DNA from 2 places in the Cobetia sp. PS-4MA genome. Region 2 is predicted to be linked to the other one. Evidence: predicted binding sites of a transcription regulator. Region 2 holds the regulator's gene; the other holds the start of a gene.

Region 1 (14,485 bases), 350 kb from region 2:
GTACGCCTTCCAGACTGGCCACGCCGTGCAGCTGATGATCGACATCGGCACGACACGGCACGTCCGACACGCCGGGCTGACGCTCACCACCGATACGCTCATCGCGCGGCGGCATGCCGAAGTACTCGCGGTAGCACTTGGAGAAGTGCGGCGTGGAGACGAAGCCACAGGCCGAGGCTACCTCGATGATCGACAGCGCCGTCTGCTTGAGCAGCTGACGCGCCCGCGTCAGGCGCAGCTTGAGGTAGTAGCGCGACGGTGAGCAGTGCAGATAACGCTGGAACAGGCGCTCCAGCTGACGGCGCGAGACATCCACGTAGTGGGCCAGCTCGTCCAGACCGATGGGCTCCTCCAGATTGGCCTCCATCAGCGCGACGATTTCCAGAAGCTTGGGCTGGGTGGTGCCCAGCACGTGCTTGAGCGGGACACGCTGCTGGTCCTGCTCGCCGCGCACGCGGTCACAGATGAACATCTCGGAGATGCCCGCCGCCAGCTCGCGGCCATGCTCGCGGGCGATCATGGTCAATACCATGTCCATCGGCGCGGTGCCGCCCGAGGCGGTGGCACGCTGCTGGTCGATGGAGAACAGTCGCGTGGTCAGCGGTACGCGCGGGAAGGCCTCCTGCATGGCCGCCAGACACTCCCAGTGAATGCTGGTCTCGTGACCTTCCAGCAGTCCGGCCTGCGCCAGCGCCCAGCTGCCGGTACACACGGCGCCCAGCTGACGGCCAGCGCGCGCCTGGGCCTGCAGCCAGCTGACATGCGGGCGCTGCACCGCCCGCTGGATACCGACGCCGCCACAGACGATAGCCATGTCAAGCGCCGGGCAGGTCTCGGCCGACACATCCGGCGTGACCTGCAGACCATCGCTGGCACGCACGGGCATGCCTTCCAGGGTCACGGTGTACCAGCGATACAGCTCACGTCCGGCCAGCTGATTGGCCATGCGCAGCGGTTCGACCGCCGAGGCCAGCGAGATGAGCGTGAAGCTGTCGAGCAACAGGAAGCCGATGGTCTGCGGCTGGCGTGTCTCACCGGCCTGAGGGCCCAGCGAGCGAGCCCCCGCCCGGCGGGAATCGGAGGAAAAGCCGGATGTCATGTGAGAGCGATCGTGCGGGCGATCAATGCGGCCACTGGTCAGTGCCATGGGGAACTCCTTCTTGCTATCTGCCTGAGTTGCAGACCGGAGCATGAATGCCCTCACCCGGATCAGTCGGCGATCAGGGGGTCCGCGATATTGTCGTTGTTGGCACTCAGCAGGGAATCGACCGGAAGGCTGGCGATTCCAGCAGTGATGACAGCCATCATCGTGATCTCTCGCTTGAGCGACTCGGGATGCGACCCGAAGGAGTCCGATAACGTCAGGGGTGTCGTGAATCACTGCTTGGACGTCGTGCGTTGTCCACCTCTCGACAGTAAACCATCGCCCTGATACCGCGCAGCGATTAAATCGCCGCTGCACGGCAAATCATCGTTGCTGTACGGCACAGAATAACGCCGTGATTGGCTGACATCGACGCGATATAACCGCGAGCCACGAAAACCGCCCTTCATAGCGAAAGGTTCTGAAAGGCGGTGTCGCTCATGACGGAAAAACGACAGCCCCGACATCCTGTGATGGATGCCGGGGCTGTCGTTTCTGTCTTTCACGCAGGTTCTCTGCTCGGGGAGCGATCCCCTGTGGCTGGCAATGTCACATCACAGCTCGAGGCTTCAGGCTCACCTCAAGAAAGAAGGTGCTTCGCATGCCTTTTCATCTCTACCGGCCACCACACTCACACCTCAAAGGAGGTGTTTCGCATGCCTTTTTATCTCTACCGGCCACCACACTCACACCTCAAAGGAGGTGTTTCGCATGCCTTTTTATCTTCATTGGCTACCATCCTCACACCTCAAAGGAGGTGTTTCGCATGGTAGGTCAGATGCTCATCGATGAAGCTGGCCATGAAGAAGTAGCTGTGATCATAGCCGGGCTGGCGACGCAGGATCAGCGGGTGGTCCTGCTCGGCGCAGACCGCTTCCAGACGCTCCGGCTTGAGCTGCTCTTCCAGGAACTGGTCATTCTCGCCCTGCTCGACGAACAGCTCCTGACGCGCGGCACCGCTGTTGCCCGCCTGCTTGACCAGCTCGCAGGCATCCCACTGCACCCACTGGGTGCGGTCATCGCCGAGATAGCCGCTGAAGGCCTTCTCGCCCCACGGGCAGGCCATCGGATTGGCGATCGGCGCGAAGGCGGAGACCGAGCGATAGCGCCCCGGATTCTTCAGCGCGCAGATCAGCGCACCATGGCCGCCCATGGAGTGGCCGGAGATGGACTCGCGTTCGCCATCCACCGGGAAGTGACGCTTGACGAGCGCCGGCAGCTCCTCGGTGACGTAGTCGTACATGCGGTAATGGCGCGCCCACGGCTCGCGGGTGGCATTGACGTAGAAGCCGGCACCGCTGCCGAAGTCATAGCTCTCGTCTTCGCCGGGCAGGTCCACGCCACGCGGGCTGGTGTCCGGGCAGATCAGGGCGATGCCCAGCTCGGCTGCCTTGCGCTGCGCGCCGGCCTTCTGCATGAAGTTCTCGTCAGTGCAGGTCAGCCCCGACAGCCACCACAGCATCGGCACCGGGCCCTGTTCGGCCTGCGGCGGCAGATAGATGGCGAACACCATGTCGCAATCCAGACTGCCGCTGCGGTGACGGTAACGCTTGAGCCAGCCACCATGCACCTTGTTGGCGCTGACCAGCTCGAGTTGTTCGGTCGCGGTCATCATGCTCTCCCTTGTGATATCGCCTCATGAAGACGGCGTCGGCAAGCCGACGCCGTTTCACGCTCCGAGCCCGCCCAGGCATCACGCTTGCCTGCCCGGCCCGGAGGCGTTTCAGCCAAAGATCGCTCGCGGATCAGAAGCTCAGCACGGTACGGATCGACTTGCCTTCATGCAGCAGGTCGAAGGCCTCGTTGATCTTCTCGAAGGGCATCTGGTGGGTGACGAAGTCGTCGAGGTTGATCGCGCCATCCATGTAGCGCTCGACGTAGCCCGGAAGCTCGGTACGGCCCTTGACGCCACCGAAGGCGGAGCCTTTCCAGACGCGCCCGGTCACCAGCTGGAAGGGACGGGTGGCGATCTCTTCACCGGCACCGGCGACGCCGATGATGATGGATTCGCCCCAGCCCTTGTGCGCGCACTCGAGCGCGGCACGCATGACCTTGACGTTGCCGATGCACTCGAAGGAGTAATCGACGCCGCCGTCGGTCATGTCGACGATGGCTTCCTGGACCGGCACGGACAGCTTGCTCGGGTTGACGAAGTCGGTGGCGCCGAACTTGCGGGCCAGATCGAACTTGTCCTCATTGATGTCGATGGCGATGATGCGCGACGCCTTGGCCATCACCGCGCCCTGGATGGCGGCCAGACCGATGGCGCCGAGACCGAAGATGGCCACGGTGGCACCCGGCTCGACCTTGGCGGTGTTCATCACCGCGCCGATACCGGTGGTGACGCCACAGCCCAGCAGGCAGATCTTGTCCAGCGGCGCTTCCTTGGACACCTTGGCCAGCGAGACTTCCGGCACCACGGTGTACTCGGAGAAGGTAGACGTGCCCATGTAGTGGTGCAGCATCTTGCCGTCCAGCGAGAAGCGCGAGGTGCCATCCGGCATCAGGCCACGGCCCTGGGTGGCACGCACGGCGCTGCACAGGTTGGTCTTGCCGGAGAGGCAGAACTTGCACTTGCCGCATTCGGCGGTATAGAGCGGGATGACGTGGTCGCCCGGCACCAGACCGGTGACACCCTCGCCCACTTCCTCGACGATACCCGCGCCTTCATGGCCCAGCACGGACGGGAACAGGCCTTCGGGGTCTGCGCCGGACAGGGTGTAGGCATCGGTGTGGCAGACGGCGGTATTGACGATGCGTACCAGCACCTCGCCGGCCTTCGGTCCTTCGACATCGATCTCGACCAGCTCCAGCGGCTTGCCGGCTTCCAGCGCAATCGCAGCACGTGATTTCATTAATATCTCCTCGGAGCAACAATGGCGGTAGACTGATCCGTGGCATTCTCCCGGCGAGCCAGCCGGTGCCCCCATGCTCACAAGGGGTTCACTCAGGGGGACAGGCAAGGAGCAATGCATTGCCGCAACGCGTGCGGTGCCATCAGTATGCAACACAGTCTACGCAGTGACCTTGGCGGGATTAAGCCGTCAGCACTCAGATGATTATTGTCACTCAACAACAATGATGAGGAGCGGGCATGCAGCGTTGGGACCGCATCGAAGCCTTTGTGGAAGTCGTCAGAATCGGCTCGTTTTCCGGTGCCGCCCGTCATCTCGGGGTCTCCAGCTCACATGTCAGTCGCCTGATCAGCCAGTTGGAAGCCCAGCTTGATACCCAGTTGCTCTATCGCACGACCCGTCAGACGCGTCTCACCGATGCCGGACAGGTGTATTACGAGCACTGCCATCACCTCTTCGATGGCTTCCGCGCCGCCGAACAGGCCATCGGCGACTTCCATGCCCGTCCCAGCGGCGTGCTCAAGCTGACCAGCGCTACCACCTTCGGTGAGCGCTACGTCGCGCCACTGGTCAACGACTTCCAGCTGCTGCACCCGCAACTGGAAGTGCAGATGCACTTCACCAATCGTCCGGTGGAATTGATCGACGAGGGCTTCGATGTCGCCATTCGCATGGGCGTGCTCAAGGACTCCTCGCTGATCGCGCGGCGACTGGTGGACCGCCAGGAGTATGTCGTCGCCTCGCACGACTACTTTCAGCGTGCGCCGCGTCCGCACACGCTGGCGGAGCTCTCCAGCCACCGCTGCCTGGCGGGCTCCAAGCGTGAATGGCTGTTCGAGGTCGAGGGCCAGCGACGCGAAGTGCGCATCTCCGGCAGCTGGCAGGCCAATTCCGGGCCGGCACTGCTGGACGCCACGCTCAAGGGCCTCGGGCTTGCCCAGATTCCCGACTATTACGTCGCGCCTCACCTGGCCAGTGGCCAGCTGATCTCGGTGCTGGATGAGTATCAGGTGCGCGATACCGGGGTGTGGATCGTCTATCCCCGCCACCGCCATCTCTCACCCAAGGTGCGCCAGTTCGTCGACTTCATGGTCGAGCGCTTCGAGGACGGCATCCCCGGCCTGGTGGGCTGACACCCAGGGCGCGAAGGCCTCAACCGGCCGTCACTTCCCCTTGTCACGACGACAGACGGGCTGCCGATGGGCAGCCCGTCTGTCGTTGCACGTGACGTTGCGTTGCGAGCTATCCGCCAGCGGCGTCAGGCACGCTGCGCGCTGCCACCCGGTATCGCCTCCGGCAGGTGCACCGGCGGTGCCTTGACCAGCAGCTTGCTGGCCACGAAGTAGACCAGCGCCCCCAGCAGCGAGCCGGTGAACCAGCCGTAGTCGTAGAACCAGGAAAGCCCGGGCTGCGAGAAGCTGATCACCGTCAGCCCCACCGGCACGAAGAAGGCGATGAAGCCCGCTGGATTGAAGGCCGGGTAGGTGCTGCCATCCAGATAGAGCGCCGGCAGATCGAAGGACTGACGACGGATCACGAAGTAGTCGACGATCATGATTCCCGCGATCGGCCCCAGCAGACTTGAATAACCCAGCAGCCAGTTGGAATAGAGGCTTTCGAGACTGACGTCGGAGACGATCCAGCCCATCTTCTTGATCAGCTCGAAGCCCATCAGCAGCACCCCGACCAGCCCGGTGAGCAGCACGCCGCGCGTCTGGTTGATGAATTTCGGCGCGATGTTCTGGAAATCATTGGTCGGCGAGACGATGTTGGCGGCGGTGTTGGTGGAGAGCGTCGCGATGATGATCAGCACCATGGCGATGGCGACCCAGCCGGGGCTGTCGATGCGACCGATCAGGTTGACCGGGTCGGAGATGGTCTCCCCCACCAGCGAGCTGGAAGCGGCCGTCAGCACCACGCCGAGCGCCGCGAAGAAGAACATCGTCAGCGGCAGGCCGATGATCTGACCGACGATCTGGTCCTTCTGGCTCTTCGCGTAACGGCTGAAGTCCGGGATGTTCAGCGACAGCGTCGCCCAGAAGCCGACCATCGCGGTCAGGCCCGCCATGAAGTAGCTGGCCACGCCATCGCCTTCCGGACGATTGGGCGGCTGGGCCAGCAGCTCGCTGATCGAGGTATGCGGCAGCGCCCACACCATCAGGCCGACCCCCACCGCCAGCAGCAAGGGCGCGGAGAGCGTCTCCAGCCACTTGATGGATTCCGCGCCGCGAATCACCACGAACAGGTTGAGCGCCCAGAACAGGAAGAAGCCGATGACCTCGCCTACCCCGCCCAGCGTCTTCCAGTCGGCCGAGAGGCTCGAGAGCAGCAGGTGAATCGCCAGGCCGCCAAACATCGTCTGGATACCGAACCAGCCACAGGCGACCACCGCCCGAATCATGCACGGCACGTTGGAGCCGATGATCCCGAACGATGAACGCAGCACTACCGGAAAGGGAATCCCGAAACGCGTGCCGGGGAAGGCGTTCAGCGTCAGTGGAATCAGTACCACCAGATTGGCGACCAGAATCGTGATCAGCGCCTCGCCGACACTCAATCCGAAGTAGGCAGTGAGCACGCCGCCCAGGGTATAGGTCGGCACGCAGATCGACATGCCGACCCACAGTGCGGCGATGTTCCAGAGCGACCAGGTGCGCTCGGCACTCCTGGTCGGCGCGATATCCTCGTTGTAGCGCGGGCTGCGGGCGACGTCCTGCGCCACCACCAGCTCGATCATTTCCTCATTGCTGCGCACCATGTGCGAGCGAGTCTGTGTCGGGGCCATGAGTCCTCACCTGTTCAGCTGTTGTTATTGTTGAGGGTGATGCACGTCGCTTGTCCTGCCTTTGCGCTCTTTGGCGCGCCTTGCCGTCTTTGAAGATCCGTCCCTTCCTTCACCCTCCTGATTCACTTTTCACCCTGTTTCAGCCAAGGGATGCTCGAATTACCCATCCACATGAAGCGGTACCTTTCATGGGCAAATCGCATGCCGAGGGCGGCATTATTGCCGTCAAATCAAACCTGTCCCGCAAGACAACTTGAGAGGCAATGGCGCGGGTTTGACCGTCTGATGCCCGTCAGGTGACGACACGCCGTGTTCGCGCCAATTGTCAGTATGGTCAGGTTCCAAGCTGGTGCAAGGCGGTCTTGCACAGGGCGCATACAGACGGTCACAAGCCACTGATGTGCATTGAGTTTTCCTTTGAAAATCGCGTGAACCACGCTGATTCTCCTGGCACCACAATGGTGAATTCATGCGAAATCTTGACCGAAAATCCTTTTATAACAACAAGATAAATCTACAAGACTTTATTTGACACTTCGTCTTGCCGAACGCGGGAACACTGTCTAATGTTCATTAAGCTGACTGGTGAGACAGGATTTGCATCGGACCTTCCCTGACCCACGATACCTGCCGCCGGCATGCAGACTTTCCGGACAGGCGGCATGATTTTCCAAGGTCCATTTCGCGCCATCCCGGTTTACCCGCTCTGCCCACCAGCACTCATTGAAGACAACAACAACCGGCGCCAAGCCGCCCGATGAGGATGACATGTCGAACGACTCCCGCATCTCCTATACCGAGGATGCCGGCAAGCTGCGCTGCGCCGTCATCCAGATGGGACTCAACGTCTCCACCGACCTCGAGCCCGCACAGATCCGCGATGCCATGAACGAGGCCCACCTGCCGCTGATCGACCAGGCCGGTGAGGCAGGCGTCAAGATCCTGTGCTTCCAGGAAGTCTTCAATCAGCCCTACTTCTGCCCGAGCCAGGATGCCAAGTGGTATGCCGCCGCCGAGCGCGTGCCCGACGGCCCCACCGTCACCCTGATGCAGCAGTACGCGAAGAAGCATCAGATGGTGATCATCGTGCCCCTCTACGAGGAAGTGCAGCCGGGGGTGTACTACAACACTGCCGCCGTCATCGATGCCGACGGCAGCTATCTGGGCAAGTATCACAAGACCCACATCCCGCAGGTGGCGGGCTTCTGGGAGAAATTCTTCTTCAAGCCCGGCAAGTCCGACTGGCCGGTCTTTGACACCGCCTACGGGCGCATCGGCGTCTACATCTGCTACGACCGCCACTTCCCGGAAGGCTGGCGCGCGCTGGCGCTCAACGGCGCCGAGATCATCTTCAATCCCTCCGCCACCGTCGCCGGCCTCTCCCAGTATCTGTGGGAGCTGGAACAACCCGCCTCCGCCGCCGCCAATGGCTGCTACATCGCCGCCATCAACCGTGTCGGCCATGAACAGCCCTGGGATATCGGCGAGTTCTACGGCTCCTCCTACTTCGTGAATCCACGCGGCCAGATCGAAGCCCAGGCCAGCGCCACCGAGGACGAGCTGTTGATCCACGATCTCGACATGTCGATGGTGCGCGAGGTGCGCAACAACTGGCAGTTCTTCCGTGACCGCCGTCCGGACGCCTATACCCGCCTCACCGATGGTGAATGACGGCCAGCACGATAACGACAACGACAACACGACCTGACACTCAATGCCGGACAAGGCCGCGCGATGCGGCCGGGAGAGATTCATGGCAATCCTGATCAAGGGCGGCAGCATCCAGACCCACGAAGAGCGCTACACCGCCGATGTGCTGTGTGACGGCGAGACCATCACCGCCATCGGCACCGACCTCGAGGTACCGGACGACTGCGAGGTGATCGACGCCAGCGGCTGTCTGGTGATGCCCGGCGGCATCGACCCGCACACCCACATGCAGCTGCCCTTCATGGGCACCGTGGCCAGCGAGGATTTCCAGAGCGGCACCGCCGCGGCACTGGCCGGCGGCACCACCATGATCATCGATTTCGTGATTCCCTCCCCCCAGCAACCGCTGATGGAGGCCTATCACACCTGGCGCGAGTGGGCCGAGAAGTCGTGCTGCGACTACAGCTTCCACGTCGCCGTCACCTGGTGGGACGAGAGCGTCAGCCAAGACATGCAGACGCTGGTCTCCGATTACGGGGTCAACAGCTTCAAGCACTTCATGGCCTACAAGAACGCCATCATGGCGCCGGACGACACCCTCGTCTCGAGCTTCGCGCGCTGTCTGGAGCTGGGCGCGATTCCCACCGTGCATGCCGAGAACGGCGAGCTGGTCTACCACCTGCAGCAGAAGCTGCTGGCCGACGGCATCACCGGCCCGGAGGCGCATCCGCTGTCGCGTCCGCCGCAGGTCGAGGGCGAGGCCGCCAGCCGCGCCATCCGCATCGCCGGCACTCTGGGCACGCCGGTGTATCTGGTGCACGTCTCCACCGCCGATGCGCTGGAGGAAATCCGCTACGCCCGCGAGCACGGCCAGCCAGTCTACGGCGAGGTGCTGGCAGGCCATCTGCTGATCGATGAAGCGGTCTATCAGAACAAGAGCTGGGAATTCGCGGCAGGCCACGTGATGAGCCCGCCGTTCCGCTCGCTGGAGCACCGCCAGGCACTGTGGGGCGGCATCCAGTCCGGTGACCTGCAGACCACCGCCACCGATCACTGCTGCTTCTGCGCCGAGCAGAAGGAGATGGGCAAGGACGACTTCTCGAAGATTCCCAACGGCACCGCCGGGGTCGAGGATCGCATGGCGATGCTGTGGCACGAGGGCGTCAACACCGGGCGCTTCTCCGCCGAGGACTTCGTCGGCCTGACCTCCACCAACGCCGCCAAGATCTTCAATCTGTACCCGCGCAAGGGCGCGATCCGGGTCGGCAGCGACGCCGACATCGTGGTCTGGGACCCCAACGCCGAACGCACCATCTCGGCGAAGACTCACCACCAGAACATCGACTTCAACATCTTCGAAGGCCGCACCGTCAAGGGTATCCCGCGTCACACCATCAGCCGCGGCGACTGGGCATGGCGCGATGGCGAGCTGCATGCCAAGCGCGGTCACGGCCAGTACGTCGAACGCCCGCCCTACCCCAGTGTCTTCGACCAGCTCAAGGCCCGCGCCGAGAGCAATGTCGTCACCGCCGTGGATCGCAGCTGACGGCCGGCGAACGACTCGAACAAGACAATACCGACGCGACTGAACGACACGACTGAACGACGGCCTGGCAGCGCACCTGACGCGCTGCCAGTGCAAAGCGCTGCCAACCAAGCCGCGCTACCTGACTCGCCTGCAAGACCAACAACAACGACCCCGCGCCTGAGCGCGGGCAGGAGCCACACCGTGACGACATCCTCCACTCCTTCCCACTGGGCCCCGTCCGGGCTCGCGGAAGAGGCGCTGAGTGCGCGCTTCACTGATCTGCATCCGGCGCTCACCAAGCGTCAGGCCTTCATCGAGAGTTCGCGTTGCCTGTATTGCTATGACGCGCCCTGCATCAAGGCCTGCCCGACCAGCATCGACATCCCGACCTTCATCCGCCGTATCCACGATGACAATCTCGAAGGCGCCGCCAGCGAGATTCTCGATGCCAATATCCTCGGTGGCAGCTGCGCCCGCGTCTGCCCCACCGAGATCCTCTGTGAGCAGTCCTGCGTGCGCAATCAGGGCGATGAGTGCCAGCCGGTGCTGATCGGTCTGCTGCAGCGCCATGCACTGGACAACGCCCAGTTCGAGGCTCACCCGTTCACGCGGGCAGCCAGCACCGGCCGGCGCATCGCCGTGGTCGGTGCCGGGCCTGCCGGGCTTTCCTGCGCCCACCGCCTGGCGCGTTTCGGCCACGACGTGGTGATCTTCGAGGCCGAGGAGAAAGCCGGTGGCCTGAATGAATACGGCATCGCTCGCTACAAGCTGACCGATGACTTCGCCGCCCGCGAAGTCGAATTCCTGCTCGAGATCGGCGGCATCGAGATCCGCCACGGCCAGCGCCTCGGCGACAACCTGGCGCTGGCCGCCCTGACACGCGAGTTCGACAGCGTCTTCCTGGGCCTGGGCCTTGGCACCAGCCATGCTCTCGGCCTGACCGGCGAGGATGCCAGCGGCCTGATGGCGGCCACCGACTTCATCAAGGTGCTGCGTCAGAGCGGCGAACTGAACGCGCTGGCAGTGCCGAGGCACGCGGTGGTGATCGGCGCCGGCAACACCGCCATCGACATCGCCGTGCAGGCCAAACGCTTGGGCGCGCAGACGGTGGACCTGGTCTATCGGCGTGGCGAGGAGCAGATGTCCGCCACCCATCACGAGCAGGAAATCGCGCGTGCCAATGGCGTGATGATCCACACCTGGGCGCGCCCGCTGGCCATCGATGTGGCAAGCGACAGTGAGGGTAGTGATGCCGCCGCGCTCAATGCGATGCAGTTCGCGCGCACACGGGTCGAGGATGGCCGACTCGTCGATACCGGCGAGACCTTCACGCTGGCCTGCGATGGGGTCTTCACCGCCATCGGCCAGGGCTTCGATGACGCGAGCCTGAGCGATGCGCATGCCGCGGGGCTGGCCCGCGAGGGGGCGAAGATAGAGGTGGACGAGATGCTGCGCACCAGTCTGCCGGGCGTCTATGCCGGCGGTGACTGCATCGCTCGCGGACAGGATCTCACCGTTCAAGCCGTCGCCCACGGCAAGCTGGCCGCCGAGGCCATCCATCACGATCTGATGCTCAAGGTGGAGGCCGCCTGATGACCATTCATACCCCGCTCAATGATGACAACGCGCGTCCGGCAGGCTCTGGTTCAAGTTCTGCAGCGGCTGACGATCACGTCGCCAGCTACAAGGCCGATCTGTCGGTCAACTTCGCTGGCATCCGTGCCCCCAACCCCTTCTGGCTGGCCAGCGCCCCGCCCACCGACAAGGCCTACAACGTGGTACGCGCCTTCGAGGCCGGCTGGGGTGGCGTGGTCTGGAAGACGCTGGGGGAAGACCCGGCGGCAGTGAACGTCTCCTCGCGCTATTCGGCGCACTATGGCCCGAATGGCGAGGTCAGCGGCTTCAACAACATCGAGCTGATCACCGACCGCTCGCTGGAGATCAACCTGCGCGAGATCACCCAGGTCAAGAAGGACTGGCCGGACCGCGCACTGATCGTCTCGCTGATGGTGCCGTGCGAGGAAGAGGCCTGGAAGACCATCCTGCCGCAGGTCGAGGCTACCGGCTGTGACGGCATCGAGCTCAACTTCGGCTGTCCCCACGGCATGCCGGAACGCGGCATGGGCGCGGCGGTGGGCCAGGTGCCGGAGTATGTCGAGCAGGTCACGCGCTGGTGCAAGACCTACAGCTCGCTGCCGGTGATCGTCAAGCTGACCCCCAACATCACCGACGTGCGCGAACCGGCCAAGGCGGCCTGGCGTGGCGGTGCAGATGCCGTCTCGCTGATCAACACCATCAACTCCATCACCCATCTGGACCTCGACCGCATGGTCGCGCATCCCATCGTCGGCGACCGCAGCACCCATGGCGGCTACTGCGGCAGCGCCGTGAAGCCCATCGCGCTGAACATGGTGGCCGAGATCGCGCGCACGCCGGAAACCGCCAACCTGCCGATCTCGGGTATCGGCGGCATCTCCAACTGGGAAGATGCCGCCGAATTCATCGCCCTCGGCGCGGGCAGCGTGCAGGTGTGCACCGCGGCGATGCTGCACGGCTTCCGTATCGTCGAGGAGATGAAGGACGGCCTGGGGCGCTGGATGGACAGCAAGGGCTATCAGCGGATCGAGGAGTTCTCCCGCGCGGCGGTGCCCAACACCACCGACTGGAAGCAGCTGGACATGAACTACCAGGTGATCGCGCGGATCGACCAGGACAAGTGCATCGGCTGCGGACGCTGCTACATCGCCTGCGAGGACACCTCGCACCAGGCCATCCTGCATCTGGCCAGGGACAACGGCACCGCCCGCTATGAGGTGAAGGACGCCGACTGCGTGGGCTGCAACCTGTGCGAGATCACCTGCCCGGTCGAGGACTGCATCACCATGGAAGTGCAGGACACCGGCAAGCCGTACATGAACTGGATGGAGGACCCGCGCAACCCGCATCGCGCGGCGTGACCCTGACGTTGCGGACAAGATCCGGATGATCCGCACAGATTCCAGCGCATGACACCACGTTCAGTGGCGTGAAAACAGAAAGGGGCTGCCAGCAATGGCAGCCCCTTTTCAATGGCTTCATGATCCATCAATGATGATCATTGTTAGCTTCAGGATAATTTTATCATGACATCACCTGCTGACTCAGGCGGACAAGCCAACACCCTTCAGCAGCACCCGCGTGACGTTCTGCACCGCCTGCTCGAATTCGCGATCACTCAGCGCCTTGCCCTGATTGAGTACCGCGATCTGGTGGTCGAAGTCGGCGTAGTGCTGGGTGCTGGCCCAGATCATGTACAGGTAGGCGGAAGCATCGACGTTGTCAATGCGCCCCTCACTGATCCACTGGCGCAGGCGTGACTTCTTCATCTCGGCCCACTCGTCGAGCCACACCGTCAGCTCCTCGCCCAGCACCGGCGCGCCCTGCATGATCTCGCTGGCCCATACCTTGGAGCCATACGGACGCTGGCGCGAGTGCATCATCTTGGCGCGAATGTAGGTGGAGAGCACCAGCTGCGGGTCGTCATAGGCCTCGAAGCACAGCGCATCTTCCTTCCACAGCGCCAGCAGACCATCGAGCACCGCGCGATACAGCGCTTCCTTGGTGCTGAAGTAGTAATGCAGATTGGACTTGGGCAGCTCTACCTCGGCGGCAATATCGACCATGCTGGCGCCGACATAGCCCTTGAGAGCGAAGATCTTTTCGGCGGCGAGCAGGATGCGGCCGACATTATCCTTGCGAATCTGAGACTTGCGAGTGGTCATGCGATCCCCTGACGCGGTGCTGGCAGTGAGATGAGAATATCATAACCGCACTGCCAACATGCCTGAGCCGACAGGTTTCGCGCTCGCGGGCGTCTTTTCTCTACCCCCTCACCCCTCACCTCTCGCCTCTTGACTCGCTTCCCACTGATCACCCCTCGGCTTGTCGCCTCACGCTTCAGCGCGCGCCAGCGGTGTCATTCGAAGACCGCCCCATCGATGAAGCCATCCGCCGGCATCGGCACCTGCCCTGCCTCGCCGCTCAGCCACCAGGGTGCCGGATGCGTGCCTTCGCTGCGCTCATCCGCCACCGGCACCACCATGCCCAGCTTGCGGGCTGCGCTGCGGTAGAGGTCCGGGCGTACGCAGCGTGCCAGGGTTGCTTCGAGGTCATTGTCGCTGACTCCCTCGAGATGCCCCCAGCGCTGCATCTGGGCGGCATACCAGCGGGTCTGCGAGCGCCACGGGAAGTTGGCCGCATAGCGATGGAAGATGGTCCAGCCGGGATTTTCCCGCTGGAACGCCTCCACCGACTGCTCGACATCCACGTCGCGCAGTCCACGCGCCACCACCGAAAGCGGCACTTCCTGCATGCCTTCATCATGCAGCCACTGCGCGGCCTGCTCACGGTTGCCCGGGCGGTCCAGCCAGGCACAGGCCTTGAGCAGCGCACGAATCAGCGCTTGATGCGCCAGCGGGTGCTGCTCCGCCCAGTCCTCGCGCACGCCCAGCACCTTTTCCTGTCCGAAGCGCCAGATATCATGA
Region 2 (14,485 bases):
CGGCCTGCGAGAACAGGTCCATCGCCAGCCAGTCCGGATCGGTCACGCCATCGCTGACCACCAGAATCTCGGACGGTCCGGCGATCATGTCGATGCCGACCTGACCGAACACCGCCCGCTTGGCAGTGGCCACATAGATGTTGCCGGGACCGACGATCTTGTCGACGCGCGGCACCGTCTCGGTGCCATAGGCCAGTGCCGCGACGGCCTGGGCGCCGCCGATGGTGAAGACCCTATCGATACCCGCCAGGTGAGCCGCGGCCAGCACCAGTTCATTGACCACGCCATCGGGGGTCGGCACGACCATGATGATCTCGCGCACACCGGCGACATGCGCGGGGATCGCGTTCATCAGCACGGAAGAGGGATAGGCGGCCTTGCCTCCCGGGACATAGATGCCAGCGCGATCCAGCGGCGTGACCTTCTGCCCCAGCAAGCTGCCATGCTCATCCTTGAAGGACCAGCTTTCCGGCTTCTGATGCTCGTGATAGACGCGCACACGCTCCGCCGCGACCGCCAGCGCCTCGCGCTGATCCGCCGGCAGATCGGCGTAGGCCTTTGCCAGACGTTCGGCGTCGATCACCAGCTCCGACATGCTGGAGACACTCAGACGGTCGAAGCGATTGGAAAACTCCACCAGCGCGGCATCGCCTTCCTGCTTGACGCGCGAAAGGATGTCGGTGACACGATGCTGTACCTCGGCATCGGACACCCCCTCCCAGGCCAGCAATGCATCCAGGCGGGCAGTGAAATCGGTATCGCGGCTATCGAGCCGGTTGATCAGGGTATCCATGCGAACCTCTTGTCATGTCATTGGCAGTGAGGGCTGAGCCGGACGGGCGCTGCTGCCAGATCGTCTCTGCGATCTTGAGTGATGTCGTTGCTGACGAGTCCCGCCGTGTGACACGAGGCCGGGACCTGGTCATTCATGCGTCGCGACGTGCTTCCACCGCCTGACGCAGGCGGTCGATCAACGGCTTGAGGCGATCATGCTTCATGGTCATGGCAGCCTTGTTGACCACCAGACGCGTGCTGATGTCGGTGATCAGCTCACGCGGCTCCATGCCATTGGCACGCAGGGTATTGCCGGTATCGACGATATCGACGATCTCATCGGCCAGATTCATCAACGGGGCCAGCTCCATCGCGCCATACAGCTTGATGACTTCGGCCTGGATGCCCTGCTCCGCGTAGTAGCGACGCGCGACATCGACGAACTTGGTGGCGACGCGACGTCGCGCGCCCTGCTGCTGCTGACCGACGACCCCGGCCGTCATCAGACGGCAGGCCGCGATCTCCAGATCCAGGGGCTCATAGAGACCTTCGGCGCCATGCTCGAGCAGCACGTCCTTGCCGGCGATGCCAAGATCAGCCGCTCCCAGCTGCACATAGGTCGGCACATCGGTGGCGCGAATGATGACCAGCTTGACGTCAGGCAGATTGGTATCGAAGAGCAGCTTGCGACTCTTGTCCAGATCTTCCAGCGGTTCGATGCCGGCATCCGCCAGCAGCGGCAGGGTTTCCTTGAGGATACGCCCCTTGGAAAGGGCGACGACCAGTTGCTTGCTCATGGGGTATTCGCCCGTGCTTGTGCGTAAGAATTCAGCAGACGCTGCCGACCTGCGATGGCCGGCAGCGCATGGAGGCAGGACTCGGCTCAACCGGCGGAGCGGCGGATGATCACGCCCAGCCCTGAGAGCTTCTCCTCGATGCATTCATAACCACGATCGATGTGGTAGATGCGGTCCACCATGGTTTCGCCATCGGCGACGATGGCCGCGATCACCAGCGAGGCCGAGGCACGCAGGTCCGTGGCCATCACCGGAGCGCCCGACAGGCGCTCGGTACCGGTCACCACCGCCGTGTTGCCTTCCAGGGCGATGTGCGCGCCCATGCGGTTGAGCTCCTGCACGTGCATGAAGCGGTTCTCGAAGATGGTCTCGATCACGGTACCGGTGCCTTCGGCCACGGCATTCAGCGCCACGAACTGGGCCTGCATGTCCGTGGGGAATGCCGGATACGGCGCCGTACGGATATTGACCGCCTTCGGACGCTTGCCCTGCATGTCCAGCTCGATCCAGTCATCCCCCGTGGTGATGGTGGCACCGGCTTCTTCCAGCTTGGCAAGCACCGCATCGAGGGTATCGGCGCGCGTGCGGGTGACGCGCACCTTGCCACGCGAGGCCGCTGCCGCGACCAGGAAGGTACCGGTCTCGATGCGATCAGGCATCACGGAGTATTCGCAACCGTGCAGCCTCTCGACCCCTTCGATGACGATGGTATCGGTGCCGTGGCCGGTGATCCTGGCGCCCATGGCGATCAGGCATTCGGCCAGATCGACGACTTCCGGCTCGCGTGCCGCGTTCTCGAGCACGGTGCGCCCATCGGCCAGGGTCGCGGCCATCAGCAGATTCTCGGTACCCGTGACGGTTACCACGTCAAAGACGATGCGAGCGCCCTTGAGGCGGCCACCCGGCGCCTTGGCACGGATGTAACCGTTCTCGACCGAGATCTCCGCGCCCATAGCTTCCAGGCCACGGATGTGCAGATCCACCGGGCGCGAGCCGATGGCGCAACCGCCCGGCAACGAGACTTCGGCACTGCCGAAGTGAGCCAGCAGCGGGCCCAGCACCAAGATCGAGGCGCGCATCTTCTTGACCAGCTCGTAGGGCGCATGACAGTGCTCGACCTTGGAGCCGTCCAGCTGCACGGTCATGTTGTCGCCCATCACCGGCTCGACTCCCATGCGCCCGAGCAGTTCCAGGCTGGTGGTGATGTCTTGCAGGTGCGGCAGATTGCTGATGGTCACGGGACCTTCGGACAGCAGTGTCGCTGCCAGGATGGGCAGGGCCGAATTCTTGGCACCACTGGCCCAGACTTCCCCGTTGACCGGCCCGTTGCCGGTGATAATCAGCTTGTCCATGAAATGTTCCGATCAGCTCTGGGCGTTGCCGACGGCAGCATCGTACTGCGCCGGGGTATAGGTACGAATGCTGATGGCGTGAAGCGCGCCAGAGCGAATCTCGTCATTGAGTGCGGCGTAGACCAACTGCTGGGCCTTGACGCGACTGAGGTCAGCGAAGACCTCGCCCACGGCGACGACCTGGAAGTTGCATCCTTCACCCTGGATATGAAAATCGACGTTCTCGATTCGAGCCTCGAGCAGGGCCTTGACATCATTCGGTTGCATGACGGGCGATGACTCCTTCGCGGTACATGTCCGGGCCAGGCACATTACGCTGCGCTTCGACCTGGGAGATATGACCGCACATGGTAATCAAAAGCGCGCGGGAACGCGATTGGCGGCAGCCTCCTGCCTCCCACGTTCCCGCGCGCAGTGGTGGTGATCGAGCGGCTGGGCAGCCTGGCCGGAGCACGATCAGACAGCATCGACCTCAGGGCGAGGCGCCGAATCCGACGCCTGATCCGTGACCTCCAGTCCCGGCAACAGGACATCGAGGCCAGAGACGGAGGCCAGACGCTTGAGCGCAGGCGATAGACGCAGATGCGTGACATGCCCCGAATGGCGCGCCAGATGACGCTGCCACTCCAGCAGGACACTCAACGTGGCGGTGCTTGCGCCACCGACGCCACAGAGATCGATCTCGATACCCTCTGCATGCTGCCCGAGCCACTTGCAGCCCACTTCAGCGAGCTCGGAGGCGTGATCGAAATCCGGCTGACCACTCAGCGTCAGGCAGCCATCGCCGGCGCTCAGGGTCACGTCATCATCATCGAAGAGTGTTTTCATGGTCATATCGCCAGTGGTCAGGCTCAGCTGTCGCTGTCGCCCGCGCTCTCCCCGCTGTCCTTTTCCAGGTCGACATCCGGCTGCCAGCCCTTGATGACGGCATCGATATCACGGCCATTGTCACGCATGGCCTGGTCGAACTGATTGCGGAAGGTCAGGCCCAGATTGACGCCATTGACGATCACGTTGACCACTTTCCACTCGTCATTGCGCAGACGCATGGAATAGGCCACCGGGTACACCTTGCCCTTGGTGTCGATCACGTCCATGTAGACGGTGTCCTGATCTTCATATCGACGCTCGCCTTCACTGTCCTTCACTTCGAGCTTGGCGTAGTCAAAGCTCACCAGGCCCTTCGCGTAGGTACCGATCAGGGTGTCATGGAAGACCTTGGAGAATTCGGTACGCTGTTCCGGAGAGGCACCCTTGAAGTACTTGCCCATCACGCTTGCCGCGATGTAGCGGTAATCCACGACCGGCTCGAGGGAGTTGTCGACCAGCGCTTCCAGCTCGTCGACGTGATCCTTGTAATAGCTTTCGCGGCTGTCGATCTTGGTGGTCAGGCCTTCGACGGTATCACGCAGCAGCACGTCCGGCTCCTGGGAAGCGGCAGAGGCCAGCGGGCTCATCGCCATCATGGCAGACAGGCTCAATACGCTCAGTGGACGAATCAGCTGCTTGAGGATATGGGTCATCGGATTTGCTCCTTGAAAATGTGCATCGCGCCAACGGCGAGTCAGGCCTGCGTCAGCTCTTCGAGAAATTGGAGACGAACTGCTGAATCAACTCTTCCAGTACCAGTGCCGACTGGGTATCCCGGATGGTGTCGCCATCCTCCAACGTTTCCGGATCCCCCCCGGTGGTCAGGCCGACATATTGCTCGCCCAGCAGACCGGAGGTCAGGATGGCAGCCGTGGTGTCCTTGCTCAACTTGCCCTTGAGGCTGCTGTCCAGCTTCATCGTGACACGGGCGTCAAACCACTTGGGATCCAGCTCGATCTTCTCGACACTGCCGATCGCCACGCCCGCCATGGTCACCTTGGACCGCGGCTTGAGGCTTCCTATCCCTGAAAAGTTGGCATTGAGCACGAAGGTGTCATCCGCCTGCTGGAAGGTGACGCCACTGACGCGCAGCCCGAGGAACACCATGCCCAGAAAACCGGCAAGTACGAACAGGCCCACGCCGAACTCGACCATGCGGGTACGTTTCATCCAATATCTCCAAACATGACGGCTGTGAGGACGAAATCGAGTCCCAGCACCGCCAGCGATGAATAAACCACAGTACGTGTGGTCGCGCGTGAAATGCCTTCCGAGGTCGGGATCAGGTCATAGCCCTGGAAGACAGCGATCCAGCTCACCACCAGCCCGAAGACCAGTGACTTGACGACGCCGTTCATGACATCCCCGACGAAGTCGACATTCGATTGCATGCTGCTCCAGTAGGCCCCTTCGTAGATGCCGAGCCAATCGACACCCACGAGCTTGCCACCCAGAATCCCCACGACGCTGAAGCCGATAGTCAACAGCGGCAGGGACACGAAACCGGCCCACAGCCGCGGAGCGACGATCCGCTTGAGGGGATCCACGCCGATCATTTCCATGCTGGTGAGCTGCTCGGTCGCCTTCATCAGGCCGATCTCGGCCGTCAGGGCAGAGCCGGCGCGCCCGGCGAACAGCAGCGCCGCCACGACCGGGGCCAGCTCGCGCAGCAGCGACAGCGACACCATCTGGCCAAGCGCCTCCTCAGCACCGAACCCGACCAGAATGGTATAGCCCTGCAGGGCCAGCACCATGCCGATGAACAACCCCGACACCAGCACGATCGCCAGTGACAGCACGCCGACGAAGTGCATCTGACGCACCCAGAGGGAGAACCCTTCACGGGATGGCAGGCCGACGCCCGCCTGCGCCAGCAGCATGCCGGCGCGGCCGATGGCAGAGATCACCTCGATGGTGCTGCGCCCCAGCGAGGTGATGGCCCCCAGCGGGCCACGATTCAGACCGCTCATGCTGATTGCCCTCTCTGTGAAGTGCCACTGGCCGCTTCTCTGCCATCGAGAATGTCGCCGGCGAAATCCGGCGCGGGATAGTGGAACGGCACCGGTCCATCCGGCTTGCCGTGGATGAACTGGGCCACGCGCGGGTCCGCCTCGGCGTTCAGGGCTTGTGGCGTGCCCTGCGCCATGACCTTGCCATCGGCGATCACATAGACGTAATCGGCGATGGTCAGCGTCTCCTTGATATCGTGAGAGACCACCACCGCCGTCATGCCCAGCGCATCGTTGAGGCGACGGATCAGATTGACCAGCACGCCCATCGAGATGGGGTCCTGACCGGCGAAGGGCTCGTCGTACATGATCAGGTCCGGATCCAGTGCGATGGCGCGTGCCAGCGCGACACGCCGCGTCATGCCACCGGAGAGCTCGGCGGGCATCAGTTCACGCGCCCCGCGCAGCCCGACGGACTCGAGCTTGATCAGCACGATGTCGCGGATCATCGCCTCGGGGAGATTGGTATGGACTCGCAACGGGAAGGCCACGTTCTCGAACACGCTGAGATCCGAGAACAGCGCACCACTCTGGAACAGCATGCCCATGCGACGACGCATGCGGAACAGTTCGCGCCGCGACAGGGCATGCACATGGTGACCGGCGATATCCACACGCCCGGCGGACGGGGTCAACTGCCCCCCGATCAGCTTGAGCAGCGTCGTCTTGCCGGTACCGGAGGGCCCCATGATGGCGGTGATCTTGCCACGCGGAATCTTCAGGTCTATCCCGGAGAAGATCTCGCGCTCTCCACGGGTGAAGCGCAGGCCTTCGACACGAATCAATGCGTCGTCGAGGTCGATGTCAGCGGAGCCACGGCGAGAGGATGGCGATGCATCAGCGCCGGCCGCAGCGGTCGCTGTAGCAGCCTGACCGGGTAATTCAGTCATAGAAGCATCCGCTGTGAGGGAGTCACGACACTGGCCATGGGCAATCCGTCGCCTGGCACTGTGCCGCGAGTCCGAATCTTGGAGTTCATGGATCACGTCATTCGGGAATCAAGTTAGTTAGCGAACATCGTATCCGAACCCGCCCCCTCACTACCAGTCCGTTGCAGGGTCCATCGCATCCCTCAGATGCGATCCCTTGCCTTGCAATGCCTTGGGGGGATGCGTTTAATGGCGCGGTCACTGGCGACAAGCCGCTGCCCTGCCTCCTGCCCCGAGAGTTCCGATGCTATATCCCATCCTCGCTGTCATCCTTGGCCTGATAGGTCTTGTCTGGAGCGCCGATCGCTTCGTCGAAGGCGCCGCCGCTACCGCATGGCGAGCTGGCATGAGCAAGCTGCTCATCGGGATGACCATCGTCTCCATCGGCACTTCGGCGCCGGAGATCGTGGTCTCGATCATGGCCTCGCTTGACGGCACCCCCGACATCGCCACCGGCAATGCTCTGGGGTCCAACATCGCCAACATCGGTCTGGTGCTGGGCGTCACGGCGCTCATCGCTCCCATCCCGGTGCATTTCGGCCTGGTGCGCCGTGAACTGCCGCTGCTGCTGGCCGCGACGGCACTGGGGGGCTACGCCCTCTCCAACAGCGGGCTCGAGCGTCTGGATGGCATCCTGCTGCTGGCACTGCTGGTGTTCACGCTTGTCTGGCTGTTCAAGGTCGACTCGCCGAGTGACGCCGAGAGTCAGGATGACGTCCCCGAGATGAGCGCCGGACGCGCCATCTTCTGGCTGCTCTTCGGTCTGGCGGTGTTGATCGCCAGCTCACGCGCGCTGGTATGGGGCGCGACCGATATCGCCCAGGCACTCGGCGTCCCCGAACTGATCATCGGCCTGACCGTCATCGCCATCGGCACCAGCCTGCCGGAGCTCGCGGCCAGCGTGGCCAGCGCACTCAAGCGCCATCACGACATCGCCATCGGCAACGTCATCGGCTCCAACCTCTTCAACATCCTGGCCGTCCTGCCGGTACCGGGCCTGCTGGCACCGGGGCCGGTGGATGGCAGCGCCATCAGTCGCGACTACCCGGTGATGCTCGGCCTGACCCTGATGCTGGCCGCCCTGCTCATCTGGCAGCGTCGCGGCCGCATCGGCCGTGGTCCGGGGCTGGTGCTGCTGGCCTGCTACCTCGGCTACACGGCTTGGCTTGCCATCAGCCTGACTCGCTGACGCCTGTGGGCGGACAGGCCGGAACGATTAGGCCATCCGCCCCGTGTCAGCATCACGCCCGAGCCGTTGCAGCGCGTGAGTGACGCCTCTCTCACGTACCTTGAGTCCTGGCCACACACAGGCAACAATCTGAACATGACCAAGTCCTCCAGAATCCAGCCCGCCACCTCCGACATGTCTTCCACTGCCGATGATTCGCCCTCCAGCGGCCGCGATCACGCCGCCATGCAGGCGGATTTCCGCGCCAGCGCCCGACGCACCTTCGCGATCGAGGGCGCCGCCATCGCGGCACTGGAGCACCAGCTGGATGCAGAGTTCGATCGTGCCTGCCAGCTGATGATGGCGACCAAGGGCCGGGTGATCGTCACCGGCATGGGGAAATCCGGCCATATCGCCAGCAAGATCGCGGCGACTCTGGCCAGCACCGGCACGCCGGCGTTCTTCGTGCATCCCGGCGAAGCCAGCCATGGGGATCTCGGCATGATCACCTCGTCGGACACGGTGCTGGCACTGTCCAATTCCGGTGAAACCGCCGAAGTCACCGCCCTGCTGCCACTGCTCAAGCGCATGGGGACGCCGCTGGTCTCGATGACCGGCAAGCCCGGCTCGACGCTCGCGCGTGATGCAGACGCACACCTGGACACCAGCGTCGCCCAGGAGGCCTGTCCGCTGAACCTGGCACCGACGGCCTCCACGACCGCCGCACTGGTGATGGGGGATGCGCTGGCCGTGGCACTGCTGGAAGCCCGCGGCTTCACCGCCGAGGAGTTCGCACTCTCTCATCCCGGTGGCAGCCTTGGGCGGCGACTGCTGCTGCGCGTCCAGGACGTCATGCATCAAGGCGATGCCCTGCCACGCGTGGCGCTGGGCAGCCCGCTGCGCGATGCGCTGCTCGAGATCACCCGCCAGGGCATGGGGTTCACCTGCGTGATCGACGAGGACGAGCATCTGGTCGGCGTCTATACCGACGGGGATCTGCGCCGCACCCTGGATCAGCACGGCGATCTGCGTGCGCTCAAGGTCGATGACGTCATGACGCGCGGTGGCAAGACCATCCGCTCCAGCATGCTGGCCGCCGAAGCGGTGCGCATCATGGAAGAAAACCGCATCAGCGTTCTGGTAGTCTGTGACGAGGATGAGCACCCGATCGGCGCCATCCACATGCACGGCCTGCTGGCCAGCGGCGTGATCTGAACTCCCCCGCGGGATTGCTGTCTCTGCACGACAGTCCCATGAGTCTGGCGAGGGCAGCACGCAGCCGTTGGCGGTCGTCGCCTACAGGAATGCGTCACGCATGCACGGAATGCGAGGAGAAAGACCATGAATGACATCACTTCCCTGGCGGAGGACTACCCCCAGGACATCATCGACCGCTCACGTCGCGTGCGCCTGCTGGCGCTGGATGTGGACGGCGTGCTGACGGACAACCGGCTGCACTACGATGCCAATGGCGTGGAAACCAAGAGCTTCCATGTCCAGGATGGCCACGGCCTCAAGCTGATCCTGCGCAGCGGTATCCGGGTCGCCTTGATCACGGGTCGCAGCTCGCCGATGGTGGAACGTCGCGCCAAGGAGCTGGGTATCCAGGACGTCATTCAGGGCCGCGAGGACAAGCTGGTCGCGCTGACCAACCTGTGTCGCGAGCACGATATCGCGCTGGATGACGTGGCCTACTGCGGAGATGACCTGCCGGATCGCGAAGCCATTCGTCGCGTCGGTCTGGGGGTCAGCGTTCCCAACGCCATGCCCTATGTGATGAGTGAAGCCAATTGGGTGACCACGCGTCAGGGCGGTGATGGTGCCGTGCGCGAGATCTGTGATCTGCTGCTCAAGGCACAGGGCCACTGGGCCTCGGTGCTGGATACCTATCTGCAGGAGTCGCGCGCCTGATGCCACGTCTGCCCCGTCCCTCTCCGCGCCTGTGGCTGATGCTGCTGCTCCTGCTGGTCGGCGGCGTCATGGCCCTGATCGAGCAGCGCAACAGTCTGGAGTCGACAGTGGATGTCGACGCCAGCAGTGATGAGCCGGATTACTATCTCGAGGGGGCTGACATGACGCGCTTCGATGCGCGGGGAGTGTCGATCCAGTCGATGACCTCCCCGCACATCGAACACACGCCAGGCGATGACGTGACGCGTGCGCAGGCACCGAAGATCCGGACCAACGACAGCGAAGACCGTCGCTGGTACGCCACGGGTGACAGTGGCGTGTTGAGCGCCGGCGGCGACACCTTCACCCTCGAGGGCAATGCCAGACTGCGCCAGCCTTCGGACGCCTGGACACTGGACACCGACGTGCTGCATTACAGTCGTGAGCAGAACCGTGCCTGGAGTGACGTGCCGGTGGTGATCACCCAGAATGGTCAACGCGTCGAGAGTGACCGCTTCAGCGCTGACCTCTCTCAGGATTCCGCCCAGCTGGAAGGCCGCGTCCGCAGCACCCTGCAACCCGGCAAGGGCAAGAGCGATGCCGCCCGGGAAGCCGAGACTCTCGACACCGGCAATGACACCACCCGTGACGATGATGGCCGCGTCTCCAGCACCTTCGATGCCGCGCCGGCCCAGGATCAGTGAGCGCGCCCCTGCATGCGCCGAATCCTCTCCCCCCGATTTCCGCTTCACGATGGCCTGAGTGATCGTGAAGCCTTACCAGTTCTGCCAAGGAGCACTCCATGACTTCAACGACTCTCACGCCCTTGACGGTCTGGCGCCAGACACTCAGACCCGGTGTCATGGCCCTTGGCCTGGCACTTGGCATGACGACGCTTTCCCCGACCGCACTAGCGCTGGACAGCGATGCCAACCAGCCGATCAACATTGCCGCCGACTCACTGTCACTGGATGACAAGGCCGGCACGGCCACCTATACCGGTCGCGTGGAAATGCGCCAGGGCAGCATGAAGCTGGATGCCGCGCGCGTGGACATCAGTCGCGCCGACAGCGGCGAGATCTCCCTCGTCAAGGCCACCGGCCAGCGCGCCTACATGGAGCAGAAACCCGATACCGACGAGCGACTGGTCAAGGGCTGGGCGAATACCATTCGCTACCACGCGCTGGAGCGCCGGGTGGAACTGGTCGGCGATGCCCGTCTGGAGAAAGGCGACGATACCTTCGAAGGTGGCTACGTGGAATACTTCCTGGACAAGCGCCAGGTCAATGCCAGCAATGGCACCGATGCCTCATCCTCCGAGGGGTCACGCGTCCACATGACCCTGACGCCACGTGGCGCCAATGCCAGCAAGGATCAATGAGCATGACTGCTGCCAGCCCACGTACCCTCAGCGCTCGTCATCTGGCCAAGGCCTACAAGGGTCGCAAGGTCGTCAAGGACATCTCGCTGGAAATCCGCCAGGGTGACATCGTAGGCCTGCTGGGCCCCAACGGGGCCGGCAAGACGACCTCGTTCTACATGATCGTCGGCCTCGTGCGCTCGGATGCCGGTAGCGTGACCATCGATGACCACGACCTGTCCGGCGCCGCCATGCATCAGCGGGCTCGCGCCGGCATCGGCTATCTGCCCCAGGAAGCCTCGATCTTCCGCAAGCTCTCGGTGTCCGACAACATCATGGCGATCCTCGAGACGCGCAAGGACCTGGATCGCAACGGACGCAAGGCACGCCTGGAGGAGCTGCTCAACGAGTTCAGCATCACGCATATTCGTGACAGTGCCGGCATGAGCCTTTCCGGCGGGGAGCGCCGCCGCGTGGAGATCGCTCGCGCACTGGCCACCGAGCCGGACTTCGTGCTGCTCGATGAGCCGTTTGCCGGCGTGGACCCCATCTCGGTGGGCGAGATCAAGAGCATCGTGCGCCAGCTGCGTGACCGCGGCATCGGGGTGCTCATCACCGACCACAACGTGCGCGAGACACTCGACATCTGCGATACCGCCTACATCGTGGGCGATGGCCAGATCATCGCGCATGGCGACGCCGACACCATCCTCGCCAACCAGCAGGTGCGTGATGTCTACCTGGGCCATGAGTTCAAGCTCTAGCCCGAGAGTGCCGTCAGCCTGACGAGAGCCGTCCGACCTCTTCTGCTCTCACCAGCACCCTCCAGCACCCGCCACTTCCTGCTTCACTGTCGGGGCCTCGTTCCCCGCCCCCTCACGCAAGCGCCTCGACAGGCGCTTGCGTGATCTCCCCGTGAACCCTCCTGCTCTGCCACACCTCACTCGAATGCATGACGTCCATACCACCTTGGTGGCAACATGGCATGCAAGTTGCTTGAATATTCTCGACTGCCCCTTGTCAGTGCCCCGACCCACGGTATAGCGTAGATGCACGTTCCTTTGCCGTGAATGACAGACCCCATGAAACCCACCTTGCAGCTTCGACTCGGCACTTCCCTGACCATGACCCCGCAACTTCAGCAAGCGATCCAGCTGCTGCAGTTGTCGACGCTGGACCTGCGTCAGGAGATACAGCAGGCGCTTGAGTCAAACCCCATGCTGGAGCTTGACGAGGAATACGAGTCGCTGGATGTCGCGGAGACACAGGACAAGAGCGAGATCTCCACCTCCGAGACCAACAGCGAGATTCCTGAAGAATACCCTCTCGACAGTGACTGGTCGGACCTCTACCAGGATCACGCAGGCAGCCTGACCAGTTCCGGCAGCGGAAGCTCGAGCGAGGACGGGCCGGACTTCGATCGCAACACCAGTGTCGAAAGCCTGCAGGACCATCTGCGCTGGCAGCTGGCGATGACGGACCTCGATGCGCGTGAACGCCAGATGGCGGAGAGTCTGATCGATGCGGTGGATGGGGCCGGCTACCTGAGCATGAGCCTGGACGAACTGGTCGATGGCCTGCGAGGTCAGGGACTGCCCGGCCTCAAGGCGTCGGAACTCGAGCAGGTCCTGCTGCGCCTTCAGCAGTTCGATCCCACCGGTGTGTTCGCTCGAGACCTGCGCGAATGCCTGCTGCTTCAGCTGGCCCTGCTGCCGGACGATCTGCCATTGCTGGCCCAGGCCCGCCGTCTGGTGCGGCAATTCCTCGAGGCACTGGGCAATGACGATCGCAAGCTGCTCAAGCGTCGCCTGAGCCTGGATGATGATGAGCTGGATCACGTCATTCGTCTGGTACGGGCGCTCGACCCGCGCCCGGCGTCCGCCTGGGGCGAGCCTGCCAGTGATTACGTCATCCCGGACCTGCTGGTCCGTCATACGCGTCACGGCTGGCAGGTCGAGCTCAACCCGGAAGCGCTGCCCAAGCTGCGTATCCAGCCGGAATATGCCGCCCTCATCAAGCGGGCCGACAAGTCCGCGGACAACACCTTCCTCAAGGACAATCTTCAGGAAGCCCGCTGGCTGATGAAGAGCCTGTCCTCACGCAATGACACCCTGCTCAAGGTGGGCCGCGAGATCATGGCGCGCCAGATCGACTTCCTCGAGCAGGGGGAAGAAGGCATGAAGCCGCTGATCCTCGCCAACATCGCGGAAGTGGTCGAGATGCACGAATCCACCATCTCGCGGGTGACCACCCAGAAATATATCCACACCCCGAGAGGCGTGTTCGAACTCAAGTTCTTCTTCTCGAGTCAGGTGGGTGGCAGTGGCAACGGTGACGCGCATTCCAGCACCGCGATCCGCGCGCGCATTCGCAAGCTGATCTCGGAAGAACCGGCGCGCAAGCCATTGTCCGACTCACGCCTGGTGGATCTGCTGGCCAGTGATGGCATCGAGGTAGCGCGCCGGACGGTCGCCAAGTATCGCGAGGCCATGGGCATCCCCTCCTCCAGCGAGCGCAAGCGCTTGGCGTGAGTCTCGACAACGGATACCCGCAAGCCAGCGGGCTCCACACGTCGGAGCGCTGAAGCTCGCCCCCTTGCACCTGCCATCCTGGCATCATCTGCCAATCGGTCGTCTGAATACCGGTTGGCAATGCCTGTCCTTGCGACTGCGTGAGTGACTTCACGCCCCCAATTGCCTATTTTTCCAGCCACTTTTCTCCAGAGTGCTTTCTTTTTCCCTCACATCCCACGGACAGATAGCCAGGGGTCGCCACCGACTCCTGCCACACGAACGTCGACGTAAATGCTGACATTGGCCACAAACGGCCGGTTTCTCGAGCCCCATTCCGTCCGTGATGCGAGGCGATGCTCATGAAGAACCTGCTGATATCCCTCGCTGGGTTGAAGACAAGCCTTGCCCCACGATGCAGCGCAGCGTTGATCTTTGTTCAAAGCTTGGGCATTGTCGGGGTAGACGCTCGGTACACCGGCACCGCCGCTCTCGCCAGCAGATGATCGCCACGAGACCATGGCCGGAGTCAGAAAGTGGCCGCGCGTTCAATCAGGGTTTGCTCGCAGTCAAAAAGGGTTACAATTCAAAGGCAACCCGCTGGATAAAGGAGCGTGTCCATGCAAGTGAATATCACCGGGCATCATGTGGAACTCACCGATCCTCTCCGCGATTATGTCAACGAGAAGCTCGCTCGCCTCGAACGGCATTACGACAACATCACCAATGTTCAGGTGACACTGTCGATCGAGAAGGAACGCCAACAGGCTGCCTGCACCCTGCACGCCGCTGGCGCCGACCTCCATGCCCTGGCAGAAGACCCCAA

The links. Region 2 encodes sigma-54, which starts transcription at its own class of promoters, with help from an activator protein. Its sites were predicted from a motif close to TGGCACNNNNNTTGCTNT; they were not measured.
Region 1: the regulator sigma-54 is predicted to act here: its motif matches at 6,974-6,991, upstream of AC26AR_RS02090 (NCS1 family nucleobase:cation symporter-1).

What each region holds. Positions count from the first base shown of each region.
Region 1 covers NZ_CM173107.1:452,987-467,471, reverse strand. Annotated here, with positions in the region: gene gbdR (choline metabolism transcriptional regulator GbdR) at 1-1,147, opposite strand, end outside; gene fghA (S-formylglutathione hydrolase) at 1,893-2,756, opposite strand; gene AC26AR_RS02100 (S-(hydroxymethyl)glutathione dehydrogenase/class III alcohol dehydrogenase) at 2,890-3,999, opposite strand; gene AC26AR_RS02095 (LysR substrate-binding domain-containing protein) at 4,239-5,132, shown strand; gene AC26AR_RS02090 (NCS1 family nucleobase:cation symporter-1) at 5,258-6,784, opposite strand; gene AC26AR_RS02085 (nitrilase-related carbon-nitrogen hydrolase) at 7,553-8,455, shown strand; gene hydA (dihydropyrimidinase) at 8,538-9,980, shown strand; gene AC26AR_RS02075 (NAD(P)-dependent oxidoreductase) at 10,164-11,555, shown strand; gene preA (NAD-dependent dihydropyrimidine dehydrogenase subunit PreA) at 11,555-12,919, shown strand; gene AC26AR_RS02065 (TetR/AcrR family transcriptional regulator) at 13,103-13,723, opposite strand; gene AC26AR_RS02060 (CmpA/NrtA family ABC transporter substrate-binding protein) at 13,918-14,485, opposite strand, start outside.
Region 2 covers NZ_CM173107.1:805,951-820,435, reverse strand. Annotated here, with positions in the region: gene hisD (histidinol dehydrogenase) at 1-793, opposite strand, end outside; gene hisG (ATP phosphoribosyltransferase) at 927-1,571, opposite strand; gene murA (UDP-N-acetylglucosamine 1-carboxyvinyltransferase) at 1,658-2,923, opposite strand; gene AC26AR_RS03490 (BolA family protein) at 2,936-3,190, opposite strand; gene AC26AR_RS03485 (STAS domain-containing protein) at 3,380-3,751, opposite strand; gene AC26AR_RS03480 (MlaC/ttg2D family ABC transporter substrate-binding protein) at 3,775-4,446, opposite strand; gene mlaD (outer membrane lipid asymmetry maintenance protein MlaD) at 4,499-4,963, opposite strand; gene mlaE (lipid asymmetry maintenance ABC transporter permease subunit MlaE) at 4,960-5,763, opposite strand; gene AC26AR_RS03465 (ABC transporter ATP-binding protein) at 5,760-6,692, opposite strand; gene AC26AR_RS03460 (calcium/sodium antiporter) at 6,976-7,920, shown strand; gene AC26AR_RS03455 (KpsF/GutQ family sugar-phosphate isomerase) at 8,146-9,114, shown strand; gene AC26AR_RS03450 (KdsC family phosphatase) at 9,241-9,810, shown strand; gene lptC (LPS export ABC transporter periplasmic protein LptC) at 9,810-10,493, shown strand; gene lptA (lipopolysaccharide transport periplasmic protein LptA) at 10,592-11,170, shown strand; gene lptB (LPS export ABC transporter ATP-binding protein) at 11,173-11,913, shown strand; gene AC26AR_RS03430 (RNA polymerase factor sigma-54) at 12,232-13,680, shown strand; gene hpf (ribosome hibernation-promoting factor, HPF/YfiA family) at 14,280-14,485, shown strand, end outside.